DNA from 2 places in the Sediminibacillus dalangtanensis genome. Region 2 is predicted to be linked to the other one. Evidence: predicted binding sites of a transcription regulator. Region 2 holds the regulator's gene; the other holds the start of a gene.
The links. The regulator NrdR, encoded in region 2, represses ribonucleotide reductase genes. The targets are predictions, from matches to a motif close to AACACNATATATNGTGTT.

Region 1 (6,845 bases), 270 kb from region 2:
AACGAACGCCTGCTTAACAAGGGCTTTATAGGCGGATATGACCTGGCGAAGACATACCCTGAACTTGCTACTCATATGCTGGTAGCAGTCACAGAGAATCGGAGCAAAGAAGAAATCGATGCCTTCGCAAAAGAAATGGGGGATATTCATGGATAAACGAGATTTTCCTTTGATTTTTGAACATAGCAAGCCTGGGAGAACAAGCTACAGCCTACCGGAATTAGAAATCGAGGAATTCGACCTGAAAGAGGAAATGGATCCTGTTTATATTCGCGAGGAGGCACCGGATCTTCCAGAAGTAAGTGAACTGCAGATTATCCGCCATTATACCGCTTTATCAAAAAGGAACCATGGAGTGGATTCGGGATTTTATCCATTAGGTTCTTGCACGATGAAGTATAATCCGAAGATGAACGAGGACGTCGCACGGTTGGAAGGGTTCAGTCATATCCATCCATACCAGGACACGAAAACTGTCCAGGGTGCTTTGAAAATGATGTATGACTTGCAAACGTCTCTAGCAGCTATCACAGGCATGCATGAAGTGACGCTGCAGCCTGCAGCAGGAGCTCAGGGAGAATGGACCGGGCTGATGATGATCAGGGCATATCATGAGGCAAACGGAGATCGGAATCGCACGAAAGTCATCGTACCTGATTCTGCACATGGAACCAATCCTGCATCAGCTACTGTCGCCGGTTTTGACGCGGTAACAGTAAAATCCAACGAACGGGGAACCGTGGATTTAGACGATCTAAAACGCGTAGTCGGCGAGGATACGGCTGCGTTGATGCTGACCAATCCAAATACGCTTGGTTTATTTGAAGAAAACATTTTGGAAATGGCAGAAATCGTTCATCAGGCTGGCGGCAAGCTTTATTATGACGGTGCCAACCTCAATGCCATTATGGGCTATGCGCGACCGGGGGATATGGGATTTGATGTCGTTCACTTAAACCTTCATAAAACCTTTACAGGACCTCATGGAGGGGGAGGACCGGGCTCCGGACCGGTAGGAGTGAGTGAGGAATTGGCTAGGTTTTTACCGAAGCCGATTTTGACAGAAGCAAGTGGCGAATACTATTTTGACGAAGATAGACCAGATTCCATCGGGAGAGTGAAGCCTTATTTCGGCAATTTCGGGATTAATTTGCGGGCTTACACGTATATCCGTACGATGGGAGCAGAAGGATTGAAGAAGGTTAGCGAATTTGCCGTTTTAAACGCAAATTACATGATGAGGCGTTTGCAAGAGGAATATGACCTGCCTTACACCCAGCACTGTAAGCATGAGTTCGTCCTTTCTGGAAAACGTCAGAAAAAAATGGGGGTACGTACGCTTGATATTGCAAAACGCTTGTTGGATTTTGGATATCATCCTCCGACGATTTACTTTCCGCTGAACGTGGAAGAAGCGCTGATGGTAGAACCTACCGAAACAGAATCTAAAGAAACACTGGATGGATTTATTGATACGATGATCCAAATATCCAATGAAGCAAAGGACGACCCGGAACTTGTCCAGGAAGCGCCTTATCATACGGTAGTGAAGCGAATGGATGAAACCACAGCGGCCAGAAAACCAGTTCTCCGTTACTATAGGGAATCATAAAAAGAAAGCGGCCAGTCCGAAAAATTCGGGCAGGCCGCTTTCTTTTTTTGTCTAGCTCCAGCAGCACCTACCCCGTCGAGGTCTTAAGCCAAACCTCTGTTGATAGAGTTCACCACGATGAGGCTTGTCTTTCATTTTAGTACTGTGAAGATTTTGATTTTCTGATTTTGCCGTTCCATTTTTTAAAACCACCCTGAAGCTGGAACAATTCGTTGTATCCCTTTTTTTGTAAAAGAATGGCAGCTCTTGCGGTTCTTGTCCCATTTTGGCAATACATATAGATTGGCTGGTCTTTTCTTAGTTCAGTCAAACGGTTCCGCAGCTGGGAAAGCGGGATATTCCGTGCCCCCAGGATGTGTCCCCCGTCGAATTCTTTCGGTTCTCTTACATCAATTAATTGGGCTTTTCGGTAGCCTTGACGGAACTCTTCTTCCGATAAGGTTTTCAGTATTTTTCTTTGTTTAAAGTATCTATATATACCGAACCCTACTATCACAATTAGCAAAATCAACAGAAATTCAATTCCCATAATCTGTTCCCCCATTTTCTTTAGCGTCAACCTATATTATAGGCATGTTATTCGTTTTTTTCAAAGGATATTTCGGTGACTTCCTGTTCTATTCATTCCGAATGATGTCGTCAAAAATCGGGTTATAAAAAATTTTTTCTATCTTATCCTATTTAATAAGCTTTCTTTTTTGCGGTCTTACAGGTTTACTTGCCATTCAACAAAATACGCCAAAAAACGCAACTAATAAAAAAAGTGGTTTTCCAAAAAATTTAACCCATTTTCTTTTTTTATCTCGGATTTACGTTTATAATTGCGGTTTCTCATCTTTGACAAATCTTGTTCGTTTCGTTCCACTTAACAAGATATAGTATGTTTTTAAAAAACAAAACACAATATATTGTTTTATTTCTTGGAGATGTGGTAAATTGAATACTATACTTAAATTGTTTTTAAAGGGAAGAAGGAGTGATGCATATATGAAAACCATCACAGAAGTAAACATGCAGATTAATGTCGACCAATTAAACGAGGATATCGCCTTATTTGAGCAGGTGCATCCAATCACCAAGGACATGAAAATTACCCATAAAGGTGTATCGCGTTTAGTAATGCTAGATAGGTATGCTTTCAAGGATACAGAGAAAGCAACGTTGAAGTCAGGCGATTTTGTCGTGTTGACGGTAAAAGCAGACCCTAAGTTTCCGGCGCGGGGATATGGTTTTGTCAAATCGATCGATTGGCAGTCAAAACGTGCTGAAATTCAGGTGGACAAGGATTTTGTTTCTGTGCTGGATAATCCGGAAGAAGCGAATACCGGTGTTGTCAGCAGATCGTTGGATGTGATTGACAAACCACTTGAAATTTATTATGAACAAATTGCCATGCGGAACGCAACAGGTCTCGCAAAGGTAGAAACAACGGAAGAAAAGCAACAGGAAGCCTTTGAGCGCTTTTATCATGAATTATCCAATATGCATTTTATTCCAGCGGGACGCGTATTATATGGAGCAGGAGCAGAAACTGATGTGACCTACTTCAACTGTTATGTTATGCCATTTATCCAAGACTCGCGTGAAGGGATTTCTGATCATCGCAAGCAAGTCATGGAAATAATGAGCAGGGGGGGAGGCGTCGGTACGAACGGATCCACGCTGCGTCCGCGCAATACCCTTGCACGTGGGGTGAATGGTAAATCTTCCGGTTCTGTTTCCTGGCTGGATGATATCGCTAAGTTGACCCATCTTGTGGAGCAAGGCGGTTCTCGTAGGGGAGCACAAATGATTATGCTGGCAGACTGGCATCCAGATATCATTGAATTTATTATTTCTAAAATGCAAAACCCGAGGATTCTCCGATTCTTGATAGAAAATACAGAGGACGAGCAAATTAAAAAGCTGGCGCAGGAAAAGCTGAAATTCACACCGTTAACTCCGACGGAAATAGACCTTTACCAAGGAATTGTCAACTATAAAAACATGCCTGGTTTGGGAGGTTTTACGGAAAATGCTATTAAAGAAGCCGAAGAGAAGCTGAACACAGGAGGTACATACAGTGTTCATAATCCTGAATTTTTGACAGGGGCAAATATATCCGTATGCCTGACAAAAGAGTTTATGGAAGCAGTCGAAAAGGATATGGATTATGAACTTAGATTTCCGAATGTAGAAGGTTATACGCCGGAAGAGATGCAGGCTTATAATGAAAAATGGCATGAGATCGGCGATGTACGTAGCTGGGAAGAACAGGGGTACGGCGTCCGGGTTTATCGCCGGATGAAAGCGAAGGAATTGTGGAATCTGATCAATATCTGTGCCACTTATTCTGCAGAGCCCGGTATTTTCTTCATTGATAACGCGAATGACATGACAAATGCCAAGGCTTATGGACAGCAAGTTGTTGCCACCAACCCATGTGGAGAACAGCCGCTTGCGCCTTATTCTGTTTGTAACCTGGCTGCGGTAAACCTTGCTTCTGTGGCCGATAAGGAAAATAAACAGGTCGATTTTGAAAAACTAAAGAGCATTGTTCGTACAGGGGTAAGAATGCAGGATAATGTCATCGATGCTACACCATACTTTCTTGATGAGAATAAAAAACAGGCATTAGGCGAACGCCGTGTCGGTCTGGGGGTTATGGGTCTGCATGATCTTTTGATTTATACCGAAACGGAATATGGTTCAGTGGAAGGCAATCAGCTTGTCGATAAAATTTTTGAAACGATTGCAACTACTGCTTACCGCACATCGATTGAATTGGCGAAGGAGAAGGGCAGCTTCCCGTTCCTGATCGGAGATACAGAACAAGAAACCAGGGAGCTGCGCGAACGGTTTGTACAAACTGGCTATGTAGAGAAACTGCCGGAGGATATCCGTCAAGGTATTTTGGACCACGGAATCCGTAACTCGCATCTTCTAACGGTAGCTCCGACAGGAAGTACAGGTACAATGGTCGGTGTTTCTACTGGTCTGGAGCCATACTTCTCCTTCTCTTACTTCCGTAGCGGCCGTTTAGGTAAATTTATTGAAGTGAAAGCAGATATTGTCCAGGAATATTTGGACAGGCATCCTGGAGAAGATGCCGACCATCTGCCGAATTGGTTTGTTACGGCAATGGAGCTATCTCCAGAAGCGCATGCAGATACCCAATGTGTGATTCAAAAATGGGTAGACAGTTCTATTTCTAAGACTGTCAATGCTCCGAAAGGTTACTCGGTTGAACAAGTAGAAAGTGTTTACCGTAGACTCTATAACGGGGGTGCCAAAGGCGGAACCGTCTACGTGGATGGCAGCCGGGACACCCAAGTGCTTACCCTGAAAGCGGAAGAAAACAGCTTTGATGAAGAAGCTCAGCAACAGGAGGAAACTGCTGGCAACAAGCCACATGTCGTTTTGATGGATACCATCCACGAATTGGAAAAAACCAACGTGACGATTGGCTCGGAAGTCGGCGATACATGCCCCGTTTGTCGTAAAGGAACAGTGGAAGACATAGGTGGCTGTAACACGTGTACGAATTGCAATGCACAGCTGAAATGTGGATTATAAGTAACCAAAAGGGCGGCATTTGCCGCCCTTTCTTATTTGCTAGGACCGTTAATATGGAAAATAAATACCTTGCGGTTGTCTGCTTGTCTGCATGTATAAACTATTGTATGCTTTTACATAGAGGGAATAACTGGATTGAAGAAGCGAATGGAGGATTATTATGCCAACACCAAGCATGGAAGACTATATTGAGCAAATTTATCTGTTGATTGAATCGAAAGGATATGCACGCGTTTCTGATATAGCGGAAGCCTTGCATGTTCATCCATCCTCCGTCACAAAAATGGTTCAGAAGCTGGATAAAGATGAATATTTGAATTATGAAAAATACCGTGGACTGATCTTGACAGCGAAAGGAAAAAAGGTTGGTAAGCGGTTAGTATATCGGCATGAGTTATTGGAGCAGTTCTTAGAATTGATTGGTGTAAATAAAGAAAACATTTATGAGGATGTCGAAGGAATCGAGCATCATTTAAGCTGGAATTCGATCGATCGAATCGGTGACCTGGTGCAATATTTTGAAGAAGATGAAGCGAGAGTGAAGGAACTGGAAGCCATTCACCAAAAAGCAGAAAATCAATAATGCAACTTAGCAAAGAAGTATTACATCTTTTGGTATAATACTTCTTTTTAAATAGAAGCTTTTTCGGATATTTTGTATGCTTTAGTTTGTTACATCCTAGTAAACATAAACTACGACATAGTTTGAATGCGTCTTCCTAACTTCCTACTTTTATTGAGTTGGAGTTCGGCGCTGCGGAAATACCCTGCGCTTTCCGCGGGCGGCTGGTGAGCTTCCTCGAGCTAACGCTCTGCGGGATTTCACCGAGGCCTTTCCACCCGCTGGAGTCTCCAGGTATTTCCTCCGCTAGGAACAGATTCCTGTTTCTAAACGAGTGTACTAGACATTTTCTTTATTCACTTGGTACTACATAATAGACATAGCTTGAAAAACAAGCAGAAAGTCCAAGAGAAACGGGATCCCAACTGTTTTTCAAGAAGAGGTGTACACATTTCCTGACAGGCGTTTTTAAGAAGTCTTGTTGGCTCTAAAGGGTAAAGATTGTACGCTTGCGATAAAATCAGCACGCTTCTTAGCGCAGGGAGCATCGCAGACTACTGCGGGAAAAGCGCGAGCTGAAGATCCACTTGGTAAAGCGATATTTTTTCCAAGTTGGCTAAAGCCGTGCCCGCGGAAAGCGAAGTATGATACCGAAGCGGTGGTTACCACTCTTTAATAGGCAATAACACTTCACATTACAGTTACTGCGCAGTTTCTATCTTTTGTCCCACTCCTAGTCCGGAACAAAGGCTGGCGGCAATGTGGGTTAGCTTTTATTTACATTTTTTACACGAAAGAGGTGAAATTATGAACGTGCAAGGCATTAATCACTTGCTTTTTTCGGTAACGGATTTGGAGAGGTCGATTGCTTTTTACCAAAATGTGTTCGACGCCAAGCTGCTCGTAAAGGGGAGGAATACTGCTTATTTTGATTTAAACGGGCTATGGCTTGCCCTCAATGTTGAAAAAGAAATTCCGAGAAGGGAAATTCATCAGTCCTATACACATATCGCTTTTTCGATCGAAGAGTCGGAATTCGAACAAGCATGCAGAAAATTAGAGGAGCTAGAAGTCTCCATTTTGGAAGGCAGGAGCCGTGATGAGCGGGATAAATCC
Region 2 (6,845 bases):
CCAAAAAGAGGAACCTCTCGGCTGACTTGTTTGATCCGTTCAATGATCCTTCCAGCTTTGACTTTTTCGATGTCGCCTCTTGTAGTAGTCGCTAAATGGTTTTCCAGCTGTTCGAGACTATAATTGGAGGTGAAAAACACAGGTAACTTTTCCATCATTCTATACTGTAGTATAGATCCCAGTATCTCGTCTCTGAACCAGGCTGACTGCGACTCCGCTCCTATGTCATCCAGCATCAGAACAGGTATCGTTTTGAAGCGCTCCACTTTCTGATTCAGGGAGTCATCCTTTAAAGATGCTTTTATTTCTCTGACAAATTCGGGCATATAGATAATCATGGTTGCAATCCTTTTTTTTGCCAGCTCATTGGCAATTGCTCCTAAGAAATGCGTTTTTCCCACTCCGAAGGGGCCATAAAAATACATTCCTTTATCAGCTTGTTTATCGGTTCCGATCGACTGAAGGTAACGGAGGGATTCTGTAATAGCCTCCCGTCGTTTATCGGTGTGATCTAAATCCGTAAAAGTGGCGTTGAGAATATCCTTTGGCATATAAAGGCTTTGAATAAGCGACTTTTGCTTCTCCTGTTCGTCATGCTGGATTTTTTTATAGCATTTTTCATAGCTTAAACGAACCGTTTTTCCATCTACTTGCAAGTAAGGTGTATAGCCGGGAAGGATGTTTTTACATTCTTCCCGGACTGGACAGTCAGCGCAATTTTTAGATTGCGAGATAAATTCATAAAGCTTCATTAAATTCCTGTCGATGTCCTTTGAATCCAATTGTGGATTATTTAAAAGCAGCTGCTTGACCTGCGAATCATTAACGATTGCGCTTCGCAAGTGACTAAAATTCTCTTGGAAGTTTTTGTTATCTTTCATCCATTTTTTCAAGGAAGCTTGAATAGGTTCCATCTTCGATCATCCTTATTCTTTTACTTCTGTCCCCCACAAACAGAAACAGCGCCCTAGCTGCCATTTTCCAAATAGCTTTTTATCAGTTCGCCAAGGTCTTCCTGGTTTTCTTCTTTATCGATGGAAGTTTCTGTCTCTTTCGCAGTTTTTCCATTCTGTTGCGCTTTTCTTTCCTTAAACCAGTCTGGGATTACCTCTTTTTGGGCAGGTCTACGATAACTTTGCTTTGCAGAACCCCATTGCTGATATTTTTGATTCTCCGATTTGGCTAGAGCCATTGCCTGTTTCACTGTTTTCACATTTTTCCTGGCCCAGTGACTCGCTATTTTTTCTAAATAAGCCTTGGATAGTTTCATGTCTGTTTTTAAAAGTACATAATGAACCAACACATTCATGACACCTGGCGAAAGTCCTTGCTGTGTCATCACATCTCTGATTGTTTTTAAATCCTGTGCCGAGGCTTGGTTGCCGCCCGATAAATCTTCTAACAGCTGTTTTGGCGAAATTCCTTCCAGCATCTTCACAAACTGTTCTTCCTTGCTTTCCGGTACTTCTGTTGGATTTTCAGCTTTTACACTGCCAGCCTGTTTTTCCACCAGTTTTATATCGGCCTTTCTTGCAGAGGCTTGGAATAAATCATGGCAGGCAGATTTGAATTCCTTTGCGTCCAGCTGATTATCTTCATTGATAGCCCAAATCACGGCGCTTTCCAAGTCTTGAACAGGCAAATCATACAACACGGTCATTTGCCGAATCAGTTTTTTGTTGGCTGCTGTCAAGACAGAACGGGAGGGTATCATCCTTTTTTGCAGCATTTGTTCAATCCAGGAAAAATCAACTTCCTTGTCAAGATGAGCAATGCCTTTCTGGCTTTCTTGCTGCTTTTCTTCTCTCGGGGAATCGGGAGCAGCAAAATGGTGGATGCGTGTATCAAATACCTCCGCGAATTCCATGGTTACCTCTTCACCTTCTAGGTGATCATGACCCTCTATGTCAAACAACTGGAGCAATTCCGCATGTTTTTTTTCGCCAAGGTGATGATAAAGCAACTGTGACAGCATTCCATCATTAAAAAAATCCATCGGCAAAAAAGGAGGATTCAACTGGTATGTATATACATTCTTTTGTTCTTGTTCCGTTTTATATGTGCTCAATAAGCCGATGCCTTCCAGTTTCAAACGTGCCTGATACAACTTATCAAGCGGAAGAGACAAGTAATTCATCAACGTGTGATGGGTTTGCAGCTCCTGGTGGTTGTTTCTTAATTGGCACTCACTCATCAGTGTGTGATATAAAGAGATGGCATCACTGCCGACAAGCGGCTGATACAAATGGGTCAAAGATTGCAGACTGTCCAGAGATAAGGCCGCGGTTGTCTTTATAGCAAATCCGTCGATCGGGAGTAATTTACCAATATGTTGATGATTCACGATGTTGTCTCCTTTCCTGGATAAGCTTCATCCATTTATTTATTATCCGACCGTATCAAATCCTTCAATTCATCCAAAAAAACACTAATATCTTTAAACTGTCTGTACACAGAAGCAAACCGGACATATGCTACTTCATCTACAGAAGAAAGCCGATCCATGACCATCTCGCCAATTTCTTTGCTTTGCACCTCAGAGGTACCTCTGTTACGCAGTTCTTTTTCTACTTCTACGGCAATCGATTCGATTTGTTCCAACGCTACTGGACGCTTCTCGCAAGCCTTGATCAACCCTCTCATCAACTTTTCCCGACTGTACTCTTCTCTTGTCCCTTCTTTTTTGACGACAATCAATGGTACTTCTTCCAGCCTTTCAAATGTTGTAAAACGAAAAGAACATTCTTCGCATTCTCTTCTTCTTCTAATTGAACGGCCTTCTTCAATCGGACGGGAATCAAGCACTTTTGTACTTTTAAATTGGCAGTTAGGACATCTCATTATGTATCAACCCCATACTTTTATAGCAGTTTCATTATAAATCAGCATTCTTCGTCATCGATGTTTCCAAAAAAGTTAGTTCTTTCTTTAGCTGGCTGTACAATTTGGGAATCAGGTTATGGCTGAATCCGAAATCAAACGGGAGGACCGATTCGGTCGTCACTGAAAAGTCAATTGCAGTTCGATAAGGTTTTACCATAATGACCGTAGCAATAATGAAAGCTTTTCTTCCACCGGTGTAATTGACGCTGATTTCTCCGTGCTCTTTCGATTGAGCTACTATCTCATAGGAACCGGACCGTTTAAAGTATTCCTCAACAGCCTGTAAGCCTTTTTCTTTTGTCGTTTTAAAATAATGTGTCTGTAAATTTGCATCCCAATGATTTTCACTGGTTTCGGCATGATTGCCGAAATACTTTGTGATTGTTTGTCGAAAACTCATGACAGGCACCTCATAACTTAGACAAAGTCTTTTCTTTTTATTTTAACACGTTTTTAACGATTAAACGATGACCAAAGTCTTTTCTTTGTTTCACATCCATCCCACCCGATTCAGCAATAGGGAAATATTTGGAAAAATATGGCTTCGGCATAAAAAACCCTTGCCGTCTCCTCTTTGGCAAGGGTTTCTGTTTCGTCCATTATAAGGCTTTAAACTGGCTGACTTCCACAGGACCCATTCCCCGCGGTACTTCTACTTTTTCGCTACGATTCGACTCAAGCGATTCAGCAATATATTCCGCAGCTACGTTTGGATCGATAATATCACCACACGTATAGACATCGATGCTTGCGTATCCATGTTCCGGGAAGCTGTGGATTGTTAAATGGGATTCTGAAATAATCACGACGCCGCTCACACCATAAGGAGCAAATTTATGAAAAGCAACCTCGCGAATTTCGGCTCCGGCTTTTAAAGCTGCATTCACGAAAATCTTCTCGATTAATCCCATATCATTCAGTTTATCTATATTACATTCCCATAGTTCTGCAATAACGTGTCTGCCCATTGTATCCATTCAATTAATCCCCCTTTTAAAAGTAAAAAAGTTTCCTCAATAAAAGCATGGACCGCCATGGGGGAAAGTTAGTCCTAAGAGGTCCTAACCCTTAAAGCAGTGGATATCCATGCTCACGGTGAAGAATTACCGGAAACCGGGTTGTGTTGAAACAGCTTTGCATTATTTGGTATACCTCTTTTATTCGAAGCATTAAACCAGAAATCCTTCTTGCATACGGCAACCGTCATCAAACGGTTGATGTGCAAAAAAAGTATATACGGTTTACCTTGTTTTTGCAAGCATGTTCAAAAACTTTTTTGTAGAGAGAATAAGGGGGCGTTATTCCCTCCATCTTATTATTAGGCAATCAGCAGGCACTTATCCGCATCAGGAATACTGATATCGTTCCTGTTTGGCTAAAGCCATGGAGATAAATCTGGCAAGATCTACTACGCGACAGGCGTATCCCCATTCATTGTCATACCATGCGATGATTTTCAAGTTATTCTCGGCAACGACCATCGTCGATAACCCATCTACCACTGCTGAAAAATCGGAAGTTGTGTAATCGATGGAAACTAGCGGCTGATCACTATATTGAATGATGCCATCCATTGACTCCTCGCTGGCTCGTCTAAAGCATTCGTTTACTTTGTCGGGAGTGACGTCTTTTTGCAGGTCAACGGTCAAATCGACCAATGAAACATTCGGCGTAGGTACACGTAAGGCGATTCCTTTTAGTTTTCCCTCCATGGCAGGTATTACATCCTTAATTGCTTCTGCAGCTCCAGTGGTGGTAGGGATAATCGACTGTGTACAGCCGCGCGCTCTTCGTAAATCCTTATGCGGATTATCTAGGCTCTGCTGGTCATTTGTAAAAGCATGAACCGTGGTCAACAAACCATGTTCTATACCAAATTCATGATGAAGAACTTTTAGCAATGGTGCCAGACAATTTGTTGTGCAAGAGGCTGCAGATATTACCCGATGGTTTTCCGGCTGAAAATCCGCTTGATTTACACCCATAACAATCGTGGCATCCACATTTTTGCCGGGTGCAGTAATGATGACTTGCTTAGCCCCAGCATCCAAATGCTGTCCAGCTGCTTCTCTCGTTTTAAATTTTCCTGTCGCTTCGATAACAAGGTCTATTTCCAACTCTCCCCAGGGAAGCTCGCGCGGAGTCCGGTTGGAGACAAGCAGAACTTTTTTTCCGTTAACCAGCACACCGTCCGAAACCGCTTTCACTTCAGGCGAAAATTTTCCATGAACGCTGTCATAATTGATTAAATGTGCGATGGTTTCTGAAGGGTAACTGGCATTAATGGCGACTATATCCAATTCGTTGTCGCAAATTGCCCTTCTGAACACCATCCGCCCAATCCTACCGAACCCATTAATTGCTATACGAGTAGTCATTAAAGCGACCTCCTATTAAAGTGCATTTTTATCATTAATCATACAATAGTATAGCATATTTAATTTATTAGTGTGTCACTTTTTATAACGCAAAATAAAAAAGCCTGGAATTTCAGGCTTTTTTCGAAACGTCGACTTTCTCACTTTTTAAACAAAATCCTTCCTCCAACAACTGTTTCACCACAAGTTCATTTTCGTTCCAAAAGACTTCCAATACGCAATACATTCGTCTATGGAAGTGGAAATAGTGCTCCCGGTGAAGTTTTTTAAAGAAACCGTGTCCTAGCCGAAGTCTGTTTTAGAGAGGAACTTCCCATTTTTTTAAAATGGTGAGCAGCTGCTGACGGGATGACTCCACACTGCCATTATTATCAATTATTTCATCTGCCATTTTTGCTTTTTTCTCTAAGGGAAGCTGGGAATTCATGCGGTCGATTGCTTCTTCTTCAGAAAAGCCATTTCGATCCATCAACCGTTGCCGTTGTGTTGGTTCATCTACATAAACTACCAGTACCTTATCAACAAAATGTGTAAGGCCGCTCTCATATAACAATGGAATATCCAGTACGACGGCCGCTTCCCCCTTATCTGCATATGCGTCTCGTTGTTCCAGCATTTTTTTTCTTACTGCTGGATGGACGATATTATTAAGTTGTTCTCTTTTTTCTTTATCTTTGAAAATAATACTGCCCAATTTTCCACGATCTAAATTCCCATCGGAGAGAAGCACATCTTCACCGAATAGATCGACAATTTGCTCATATGCAGCCTCTCCCTTTTCTACTACCTGTCTGGAAATAATATCTGCATCTACTATAGGAATATTCCATTCGGCAAAAATGCCGGCAATGGTACTTTTCCCGCTGGCAATCCCTCCAGTCAGTCCGATTACAAGTGCCATATCTATCACACCTTCAGGTAATTTTTATGATCCCGATTACGATGAGAATCAAACCGGGAAGAAATGTCAATTGCTGCAGCCAACGCCAATAAGAGAATAAGTAGCCGCTTTTCAATCCTCCAGTCAAAAAAATTCCAGTAGTGGCACCAATGCCACAAGCTGCCAGCAATGGTGGGAACCCAAGCATGGCTGCCCCAATCCCTGCACCAAAAGAGTCAACAGACAACGCCAAACCAAGCAGCAAAGCTTCTATCCCGGTTATGTTTCCAGATTTATCAAAGTCAGCCGCCATCGGTTTTTTTAATATTTCGATGACAATACCAAGCGACTTTATTTCAAATTTCAAGACAATCGGCTGTTCCGGTTGCGTATTATCGGTTCGGAAAAACTGGTAAACGACCCAAATGCCAATCAATATAAGTACTGTTCCACCGATCATTTCTGCTACTGAAGGATCCAGAAAAGAAGCAATTACGGAGCCGATCAACATGGAAATATAAAAAACTACGGCCGTTATTATCGCGATTAGAAGGATAGTCCGGGGTCTTATTGCCATTTTCCGTAATCCATAAGTAAATCCGACCATGAAACTGTCCAAGCTGACAGCAAAAGCAAGCAGCACAAAGGTGGAGATATCAGCCATATCCTTAACTCCTTTATCCGTATACTTTTACGAGTTAGTA

Region 1: a site for NrdR is predicted at 2,510-2,527, ahead of ERJ70_RS11230 (vitamin B12-dependent ribonucleotide reductase). Genes of this name have one in related genera too.

What each region holds. Positions count from the first base shown of each region.
Region 1 is NZ_CP046956.1:2,223,193-2,230,037, reverse strand. Features, by position in the region: gene gcvPA (aminomethyl-transferring glycine dehydrogenase subunit GcvPA) at 1-156, shown strand, start outside; gene gcvPB (aminomethyl-transferring glycine dehydrogenase subunit GcvPB) at 149-1,612, shown strand; gene ERJ70_RS11235 (rhodanese-like domain-containing protein) at 1,749-2,141, opposite strand; gene ERJ70_RS11230 (vitamin B12-dependent ribonucleotide reductase) at 2,600-5,167, shown strand; gene mntR (transcriptional regulator MntR) at 5,328-5,750, shown strand; gene fosM (FosM family fosfomycin resistance protein) at 6,537-6,845, shown strand, end outside.
Region 2 is NZ_CP046956.1:2,489,002-2,495,846, forward strand. Features, by position in the region: gene dnaI (primosomal protein DnaI) at 1-914, opposite strand, end outside; gene ERJ70_RS12565 (replication initiation and membrane attachment family protein) at 968-2,344, opposite strand; gene nrdR (transcriptional regulator NrdR) at 2,380-2,841, opposite strand; gene ERJ70_RS12575 (cytosolic protein) at 2,876-3,283, opposite strand; gene speD (adenosylmethionine decarboxylase) at 3,483-3,860, opposite strand; gene ERJ70_RS12585 (glyceraldehyde-3-phosphate dehydrogenase) at 4,230-5,261, opposite strand; gene coaE (dephospho-CoA kinase) at 5,560-6,162, opposite strand; gene ytaF (sporulation membrane protein YtaF) at 6,176-6,805, opposite strand.